2 regions of the Ferdinandcohnia jepli genome follow, and region 2 is predicted to be linked to the other one. Evidence: riboswitches for the same ligand, from Rfam matches in the RefSeq annotation. Region 2 holds a riboswitch; the other holds the start of a gene.
The links. A riboswitch is a leader RNA that binds a small molecule or an ion and turns the genes downstream of it on or off. The one in region 2 is predicted to bind lysine.
Positions count from the first base shown of each region.

Region 1: linked by a shared signal. The riboswitch ahead of AB3M96_RS22865 (aspartate kinase) and the one ahead of AB3M96_RS13180 (Na+/H+ antiporter NhaC family protein) in region 2 are both predicted to bind lysine.

Region 1 covers NZ_JBFOKR010000033.1:12,907-17,687, forward strand. The annotation lists gene AB3M96_RS22855 (succinate dehydrogenase cytochrome b558 subunit) at 1-559, opposite strand, end outside; gene AB3M96_RS22860 (YslB family protein) at 1,029-1,487, shown strand; gene AB3M96_RS22865 (aspartate kinase) at 1,643-2,887, opposite strand; lysine riboswitch at 3,051-3,228, opposite strand; gene uvrC (excinuclease ABC subunit UvrC) at 3,295-4,781, opposite strand, start outside.
Region 2 covers NZ_JBFOKR010000011.1:82,133-86,913, forward strand. The annotation lists gene AB3M96_RS13165 (bifunctional metallophosphatase/5'-nucleotidase) at 1-434, shown strand, start outside; gene AB3M96_RS13170 (YunC family protein) at 533-835, shown strand; gene yunB (sporulation protein YunB) at 1,036-1,782, shown strand; lysine riboswitch at 1,878-2,063, shown strand; gene AB3M96_RS13180 (Na+/H+ antiporter NhaC family protein) at 2,205-3,785, shown strand; gene AB3M96_RS13185 (sodium-dependent transporter) at 4,043-4,781, shown strand, end outside.

The sequences.
Region 1 (4,781 bases), on a different contig from region 2:
AAATACCCATAGTTACATAAGTTAAAATTTGTTGTGAACGTGGAGTTATTGTTAGACCCCAGCTTACACAGAAAGACCATAATCCATTAGCAAAATGGAAAATTGCTGAAATTACACCTACTAAATAGAAAATTAGCATTACTGGTGAAGCTAAGATGTTCTCCATCATTTGAAAGTTAACTTCTGCACCAAATGCAGCAGCGATACGCGTTTCCCATACATGCCATGTGATAAAAATTAATGTAAAAATACCTGTTACACGTTGTAATAGGAACATCCAATTACGGAAATGTTTGTGATTGCTTACATTGTTTTTTGCAGTGAAAGCAATATAAAGCCCATAAATGGCATGAAACAATAATGGTAGAAAAATAACAAAAATTTCTAAAAAATAACGAAACGGAAGCATTTCCATAAAATGAGCTGCATTATTAAATGCCTCTTCTCCCCTAGTCGCAAAACTATTTACTACTAAGTGTTGAATTAAAAATACTGAAATTGGAATTACACCTAATAGCGAATGCAGTCTGCGATTTAAAAATTCACGATTACCTGCCATGCTTTACCCCCCTTAGTAATAAGCCGTACCTTAAAGGCACTTTTGTGTCTCCTTCATCCCCGTAAATATGTAGAAGGACAATATAATAGACTGATAAAGAATACTCTGCGAGCCTAGCCTATAAAGCGACAGCAAAGCCGTAGTTACACTTAAGCGCTTAGAAAGGAATAATGTGTACTTCCTAAGCAAAATGAAAACCTTTGCAGAAACATACAGAATGTTACCTTTTATCGAAAATTCATTCTAGTTTCCTTTATCAGTATAATGTAACAAGTTCATTTTACTCCCATAAAGTAAGAGCGTCAAGGAATCAAGTACACAAAATGTTCAATAAAAAAATAATATTTTGTCTTGCATTGCAACCAGTTCCACACTTTTTCGTCCGTTTCCATTTGACAAAAAGAAACAAAATATTACATGTGTTTCTTTGCCAGTGATGTTATATAATAAGAAATGGAGAAAGAGGGGAATGGGCGTGAAGAATGTAAACATCAACGAAAAACAAATAAATAACGAACAGACCGTTTCTGTATTTGGTTATGAACTTATTCGGGAAATTTTACTTCCTGACTTACTTGGTAAAGAAACACCACAACTCCTCTATTGGGGAGGTAAAAACCTTGCAAGAAAGTTCCCCTTACCAACGATTGAAGAAATTATTTTATTTTTCCAAGATGCCGGTTGGGGAGAGTTAACTGTTGAACGTTCCGACAAACACTCAATGGAGTTTCATTTATCGGGCGATATGATTTCAACTCGATTTAAACACAAGGATATATGTACATTTCAGCTTGAGTCCGGATTCATAGCTCAACAAATCCAGCAACAGCGTAATCAGTTAACGGAAAGCTTTGAACAACAGAAAAAAAGAGCACAAAAAGTAATCTTTACTGTTAAATGGGATCGAAAAGATCTTACTGAAGAGTAACCCTACATCACAAAAATGTAGGGCTTTTTTTATGTACTACCGTCATTCTCGCCACTGGAGATTACTTTACAAAGAGTTCTTCAAAGCACTTACCGAACGTTTCCCCAAGAGAAATCCAGTTCCCGATAAACAGGAAACTGGACTTTCTTTCTTACTTATACTTGAACCTTTGCTTTCTCTTCTTCAACGGCAGACAGGTTAAATGCCTCATGAAGAGCTTCTACAGCTTTTACCATATTGTCTTGTTCCACAACAGTTGATACTTTAATTTCAGATGTGCTTACCATTTTCACTTGAATGTTTTCAGAAGCCAACACTTGGAACATGTCTGCTGCTACACCAGGATTTGAAACCATACCAGAACCGACAATCGATACCTTTGCTAACCCTGACTCATGTTGGATTTCTTCAAAAGGTAATACATTCTTATTGTTTTCCAAAACTTGAATTACATCATTTAAATCCGGTGTTTTTACAGAAAACGATATATTTGTGTGGTTATCATCAGTCGTACTTTGAATAATGATATCTACGTTAACCCCGTTTTTAGCAAGAGTTCCGAAAATAGTAGATAGCGTGTGTAGTTCATTCGGAAGTCCGCACACTGTCACTCTTGTTACTTGGTCTTCAAAAGCTATTCCTCTAACAATCAAATTCTTTTCCACCGAAACTTCCTCCTCAATTATGGTCCCATTTTCTAGTTCAATGCTTGAACGAACTTCAAGCGGCATCTCAAAGTTTTTTGCAAATTCTACTGCACGTGGGTGAAGAACGCCTGCACCCAAGTTTGCAAGTTCAAGCATTTCATCATAGGAAATCGCCTTAAGCTTTCGAGCAGTTTGAACATAACGAGGGTCAGTTGTGAAGACACCTGTTACATCTGTATAAATATCACATTTTTCAGCTTTAAGTGCTGCTGCAAGCGCTACAGCAGTAGTATCTGAACCACCACGGCCTAATGTAGTTATATCCCCCGAACTACTAATTCCTTGAAAACCCGCAACTACTACAATTTTACCTTCACTTAAGCATTTACTTACTTTTGACACTTCTATTTTTTCAATACGGGCATTGCTATGTACAGCTTCTGTTTCAATACCTGCTTGCCAGCCTGTAAAAGATACTGATTCATAACCTCTCGCCTGTAGCGCCATGGATAAAAGGGCTATCGACACCTGTTCACCAGTAGACAATAACATATCCATTTCCCGTTTACTTGGTGTGCTTGTAATTTCTGCTGCTAAGGTTACTAAATGGTCAGTCGTCTTCCCCATTGCGGATACGACAACTACTACCTGGTTTCCAGCATCAACCTCTTGTATAACCCTGCTTGCAACATTCATAATTCTTTCTGATGAACCAACAGAGGTTCCCCCAAATTTTTGGACAATGATCCCCATTTCTCAACCTTCTCCCTAAATAGTAATAACAGTAAGCTTGGTATCTCATTGGGCGACAGCAGTTTGCAGTAAATTTAAAGAAGTTTTACTTTTTTAAAATAAAAAAACAGCAATGAGAGAAAGCTCTCATTGCTGTGATATACGTACAAAATAACGTGTCACATTGTGAGATAGCTCTCCAAGATTAAACATCTTGACAATCCTATATCTCTTAAACATAGGACCAGCAAAAAAAGATATGAGTCTTTTTTCACTTCGGCGATCTCTCCTTTCTGTAATAGTCTTCAGGGCTCATACCCCTCGTATTACATACTCTTAAAGCTCGCACCTCTATCATCACTTCAACGTAATGAAGTGGAATATTATATTAGTATGAATTATAACAGGACATTTTTGAAATGGCAATGCTATTCTTGTAACTTTTGAAAAATTGCTTCAGCAGTCGGACGAGGGATATTTGCTTGTTGAATGTCTTCAATGCTTGCTTCCTTCATCTTTTTTATAGAACCAAAATGCTTTAATAGTGCCTTTTTGCGTTTTTCACCAACACCGGGAATATCATCAAGTACAGACTGAAATGCATTTTTTCCTCGCACCTGACGATGGAAGGTAATTGCAAATCTATGAACCTCATCCTGTATCCGTTGAAGCAAATAAAATTCCTGACTATTTCTTGGTAATTCAACAATGGCCGGTGGCTCACCAATTAATAATTCTGAGGTTCGGTGTTTTTCATCTTTTGCGAGGCCTGCAAGTGGGATATCCAGACCTAGTTCATTTTCTAATATATCTCTTACTGCAGCCAAATGCCCCTTTCCACCATCGATAATGATTAAGTCTGGTAATGCCAGGTTCTCTTTGAGTGCACGACCGTATCTTCTACGGACAACCTCTCTCATCGATTCATAATCATCAGGACCTTGAACTGATTTAATTTTATACTTTCGGTATTCCTTTTTATCTGGTTTACCGTCTGTAAAAACAACCATTGCAGAGACAGGATCTGTTCCTTGAATATTTGAGTTATCAAAGGCTTCAATTCGGTGTGGCGTATATATCCCTAATTTTCCACCCAGGTTTTCAATTGCCTTAATTGTACGCTCTTCGTCCCGTTCAATAAGCTGGAACTTCTCATTTAAGGCTATTTTAGCATTTTTATTTGCAAGCTCAATTAGTTCCTTTTTCTTACCTCTACTTGGTTGAACCACTGTTACTTCTAACAATTGTTCTACGATTTCTTTGTCTATTGAACTAGGTAGTAAAACTTCCTTTGGCTTAAAATGACTGTTCTTCAAATAAAACTGGCCTAGATAAGTAAGGAAATCCTCTTCCGGTTCATTATAAAATGGAAAAAGAGATACGTCTCTTTCAATTAACTTACCTTGGCGAATAAAGAATACCTGTACACACATCCAGCCTTTATCATATGAATATCCAAATACATCACGATCAACAAAGTCTGTCATCGTCATCTTTTGTTTTTCCATTGTTGTTTCAATATGTGCAATTTGGTCTCTATATTCTTTCGCTCTTTCAAAGTCTAAATCTTCGGATGCCTTCAACATCTTTTCACTTAGTTCTGATTTTATTTCTTTATACCCACCATTTAAAAAACGAATGATATCGTCAACCATTTTCTTATTTGTTTCATCTGATACTTCATTAACACATGGCGCCAAACATTGCCCAATATGATAATACAGACAAACCTTATCTGGTAAAGTTGAACATTTTCTCAGAGGGTAAATTCGATCTAGTAATTTTTTAGTTTCGTTAGCAGCCTGAACATTTGGATAAGGTCCAAAATACTTACCCTTGTCCTTTTTAACATTACGGGTAATAATCAACCGCGGATGTTTTTCTGCTGTAACCTTAATAAAAGGATAACTCTTGT
Region 2 (4,781 bases):
GAATACTGCTTGAATCATTACCGAAAGGTACTGTTACTCGAGGCGATTTACATCGCGTTTGTCCACATCCAATTAATCCATGTAAGGTACATCTCAAAGGGGACCAGTTAAAAGAAATCATTTTACAGGCGAATACAGAAAAGATGGAGAGATTAGAAATTAAAGGCCTTGGTTTTCGTGGTAAAGTGATGGGCAAAATGGTGTATGATGGCGTAGAGTTGATGGCAACAGAACTTTCTGATGGGATGAAGCATATAACAGAAATCAAAATTAATGGTGAAGAGATTGATCCTGATAGAATATACTCTGTTGCAACAATAGATATGTTTACATTCGGAATGCTGTTCCCAGAAATCCGAGATGCAAAGGATAAAAAGTATTTTATGCCTGAAATGCTAAGAGATCTTTTAGCACACTATTTAAAGAAAAATTAATAAAAATTTATATTTTTTACAATTAGTTGGCGAATACCTATTTCTTACACAAATTTCTTAAGGATACATAAATTAATTAGGAAAGGAGTGTGCTAGGAATGGTTTCAATGACACCAATACTAATTGATAATCATCAATTTACAGCCATTACCGTTAAGCTGCCTAAGACTAACTTTATGGCCGTAACAAATGACAATGGCTATATAATGTGTGGTGCGCTCGATGTCGCATTACTGAATGAAAAACTGAAGGACAGAGGTATAATTGCTGGTAGGGCTGTAGGTGTAAGAACAATAGAGCAATTACTTGAAGCTCCACTCGAGTCAATTACAATTGAAGCAGAAAATCGGGGGATTACTGTTGGAATGAAAGGCAAAGACGCTCTTTTAAAGATGCTGTAAAGGCTATTATTAAGCTGCCGAAATAAAAAAAGGATAACCCCGGACTTTCTTTTATTCGCGGGCTTTTTGTTTTGAGTCGGTCTACTTTTACAGGTTCTTAAAGATAAAATTTGAGAAGGTAAGTCACACTTTAAAAATAAAATAATAAGCGTACATCCCCTCTTGCTTGCATACATATAGCTTGTAAGGGGGGATTTCACTTGGCGAAATACAGAGGTCGCCTGCCACAAAGAAGAAAAGGGCCTTTACCTTTTCGATATGTCTTTTTATTAACATTTGTCTTTTTTATTATATCAACTGCTTCAGGCTTATTTATCATTAACAAGGCAATTGAACCAGCTTTAATGGAGTATGCAAAAACAGAAACGCAAAAAATTGCAAACACTGTAATTAAAAATGCAATTAATCAACAAATAAGTGAAGAAGAATTAGTTCAAGATGAGTTGGTCATAACCAATGAAAATGGTGAAATTATAAACTTTAATACACAAACAATAAATAAAATGGCTACAAAGACGCTAGGAAACATTGAGAAATATTTAAAATATGTAAGTGAAGGTGAAATAAATAAAATTCAGTATCCTGATATTGAATTAGAGACTGATAGTGCACAAACCGGGTTTGTATTTAAGGTGCCATTAGGGGAAGCAACCAACAATGCTTTACTAGGGAACTTAGGTCCCCAAATTCCAATCCGGTTTCATATGATTGGTTTTGCATCTACTACTCCAGAGACTCGCATTGATGAATGGGGAATTAACAATGCGTGGTTACATGTTGATGTAGTAGCAACAGTCACTATGCAAGTAATACTACCCTTTTCAACTGGAGAAGTTGAAATTAAAACGCCTATTCCTGTAATAAGCCAAAATATCAGAGGAGACGTACCGCAGTTCTACAATAATGGTGGGGACTCAGCACCTTCAATTGAAGTTCCCATAGATTGACAATAATTTATTTTACTAGAATAGTTGATTTCATATGGTAAAATCGTTATACTACAAAAGGAATATAAAAAGTAAATAACATCACCTTATCGGATCGATGAGGTAGAGGTGCGGAAAATAAAAGTAGGCTATGTGAGGATGACAACAATGACCTTAGCTGAAAGGATTTTCTGCCGAAGCAAATGTAACAAGTCACTGTTACTTTTGTTGGGGTTGCCCTGAAGAAGGGTAACACTGTCATTATGGATGCTTTTTATCTATAATGGAGGGCTACTGATCGTGATGGAGGATAACATAACATTACTGAGGGTAATGATAGTTATTTTCTATCATTACTCTCTTTTTATTTGTTCAAATTGGCAAATAATGTATCTTCTTCACACAGAAGCCTCCGTAAAAATAGTATTTGGGAGGAAAACTTCATGTCTGGAACAATTTATTCATTAATTCCACCGATTATTGCACTTCTAATGGTCGTGTTAACACGCAGGGTACTTCTATCTTTAGGAGTAGGGATTTTATCTGCAGCATTATTATTACATGGAAATCTACTAAGTGAAGGAATAGGTGTTTGGTTAAAGGAAGCTTTTCTAACACTTTGGACTAGTATAAAAGGAATCTTCGTTTCTGAGGGAGCCTTAAATACATGGAACGTATATATTATTCTATTTTTATTTTTATTAGGAATTATAACTGCATTTATTTCAATTTCTGGTGGAAGCCGAGCATTCGGTGAGTGGGCACAAAAAAGGATAAAAACAAAAACAGGAGCACAATTACTAGCGGCTGTTTTGGGTATTATCATATTTATCGATGATTACTTTAATGCTTTGGCTGTTGGACAAGTAAGTCGTCCATTAACAGATCGTAACAACGTTTCACGTGCAAAACTGGCGTATATAATAGATTCAACCTCTGCACCAATTTGTGTGGTGTCACCAATTTCTAGCTGGGGTGCTTATATTATTGCAATATTAGCACCGATTTTAGCAGCACATGGTATGAGTGAGATGTCACCATTATCTGCATTTGTACAAATGATACCGATGAACTTATATGTAATTACAGCTATCTTAATGGTCATTGGAGTAGCGGTATTTAATGTTAATATAGGCAGTATGAAAGTTCATGAAAAAAGAGCTTTAGAAACAGGAGTAGTTATAGACCCTGCAAAGCCAGTCCTTGGAGAACTAAAACAAGAACTCCCAGTGAGTGCAAAAGGAACAGTTGGGGATCTTGTATGGCCAATTATTGCTTTAGTGATTGGGACTGTAGGTTCATTTTTATGGACAGGTTATAAAGCATCAGAAGGAAATGTTTCAATCCTTACAATCTTTGAAAATACTGATGTAACGACTTCACTTGTCGTGGGTGGTTTATTAGGTATTATTGTTACACTTGGATTGTTCTTCGTTCAAGTATATGTAAAAAATGGAGTTAGTATCAGTATTTTACCTAAAGGTATTGTAGAAGGTATAAAGTCAATGCTTCCTGCGGTATATATTTTACTTTTTGCATGGGTTATTGTCGATTTAATTGGACAGCTTGAGACTGGAACCTACTTAGCGGGTAAGGTTGAGGACTGGAATGTGAATGTTGCATTTTTACCGGTTATCTTATTTGTTGTAGCAGGTATTATGGCATTTGCTACAGGTACGTCTTGGGGAACATTCGGAATGATGTTACCGATAGCTGGAGAAATAGTTGCAGCTTCTGATGTGACTTTACTATTACCTGCATTAGCGGCAGTACTGGCAGGTGCAGTATTTGGAGACCATTGCTCTCCTATATCTGATACAACGATACTTTCATCTACTGGAGCAGGTAGCCATCACATTGACCATGTTATGACTCAGTTACCTTATGCTTTAACATCTGCAGTAATATCAGCAATTGGTTATGTAGTACTAGGTCTTACAGGCAGTACAGTACTAGGGGTCCTAGTAGCTGTGGTATTACTTATAGCTTTCATTTTCACTATGAAAAACAGAGAAACTATCTAAAGAATACTATTCAAACTTTATTTAAGTATTCTGTATAATATGCTAGAGACAAAGGAAATAGAACCCTTTGTCTCTTTTTATTGCTATAAAATATCATCTGTAAAATAACTTTTGACAGAAGGTAAAAGACTGGCTATACTAATAAATAGATTATATCAAAAAATCAGAATATATTAAAATTTCCAATTTCATTCTAGTGCTATTGTAATACTTAGAAAGAAAACACTAGAGTAAAATGGAGATGGGGAGGGTATTTCATGGATAATCGTCCACAATGGGGAACACGTTTAGGCTTTATCTTAGCAGCAGTTGGTTCAGCAGTTGGTTTAGGTAACATTTGGCGTTTCCCTGCAGTCGCATATGAGAATGGAGGAGGGGCGTTCTTCCTACCATATCTATTTGCCTTATTAACTGCAGGTATTCCATTATTAATTATGGAATTTACAATCGGTCATAAATATCGTGGATCAGCTCCTCTTTCTTTATCAAGAGTAAGTAAAGGAAAAGAGTGGATTGGTTGGTGGCAGGTAGCAATCTCATTTGTAATTGCTACATATTATGCAGTAATTGTTGCATGGGCAATGTCTTATTCAGTATTTTCATTTGGACAAAAGTGGGGAGACGACACTGGTGGCTTCCTAATGGGTGAATATCTGAATCGTATTGATTTAGCTGGTGGAGAAATTGGTCAATTTGGTAGCCTGGTTCCAGGTGTACTTATTCCATTAATAATCGTTTGGGTAGTGGCTTTAGGTGTTCTTTTTGCAGGGGTTAAAAGAGGGATTGAACTTGCAAACCGAATTATGATTCCTACGTTATTGGTATTATTCTTAATTATTGTTGTTCGTGCGATTACATTAGATGGTGCTGCTGAGGGACTTAATGCATTCTTTACTCCAGATTGGTCTAAGATTGCTGACGGTAAAGTTTGGGTAGCAGCATATGGTCAGATTTTCTTTAGTTTATCTATTGCATTTGCTATTATGATTACTTATT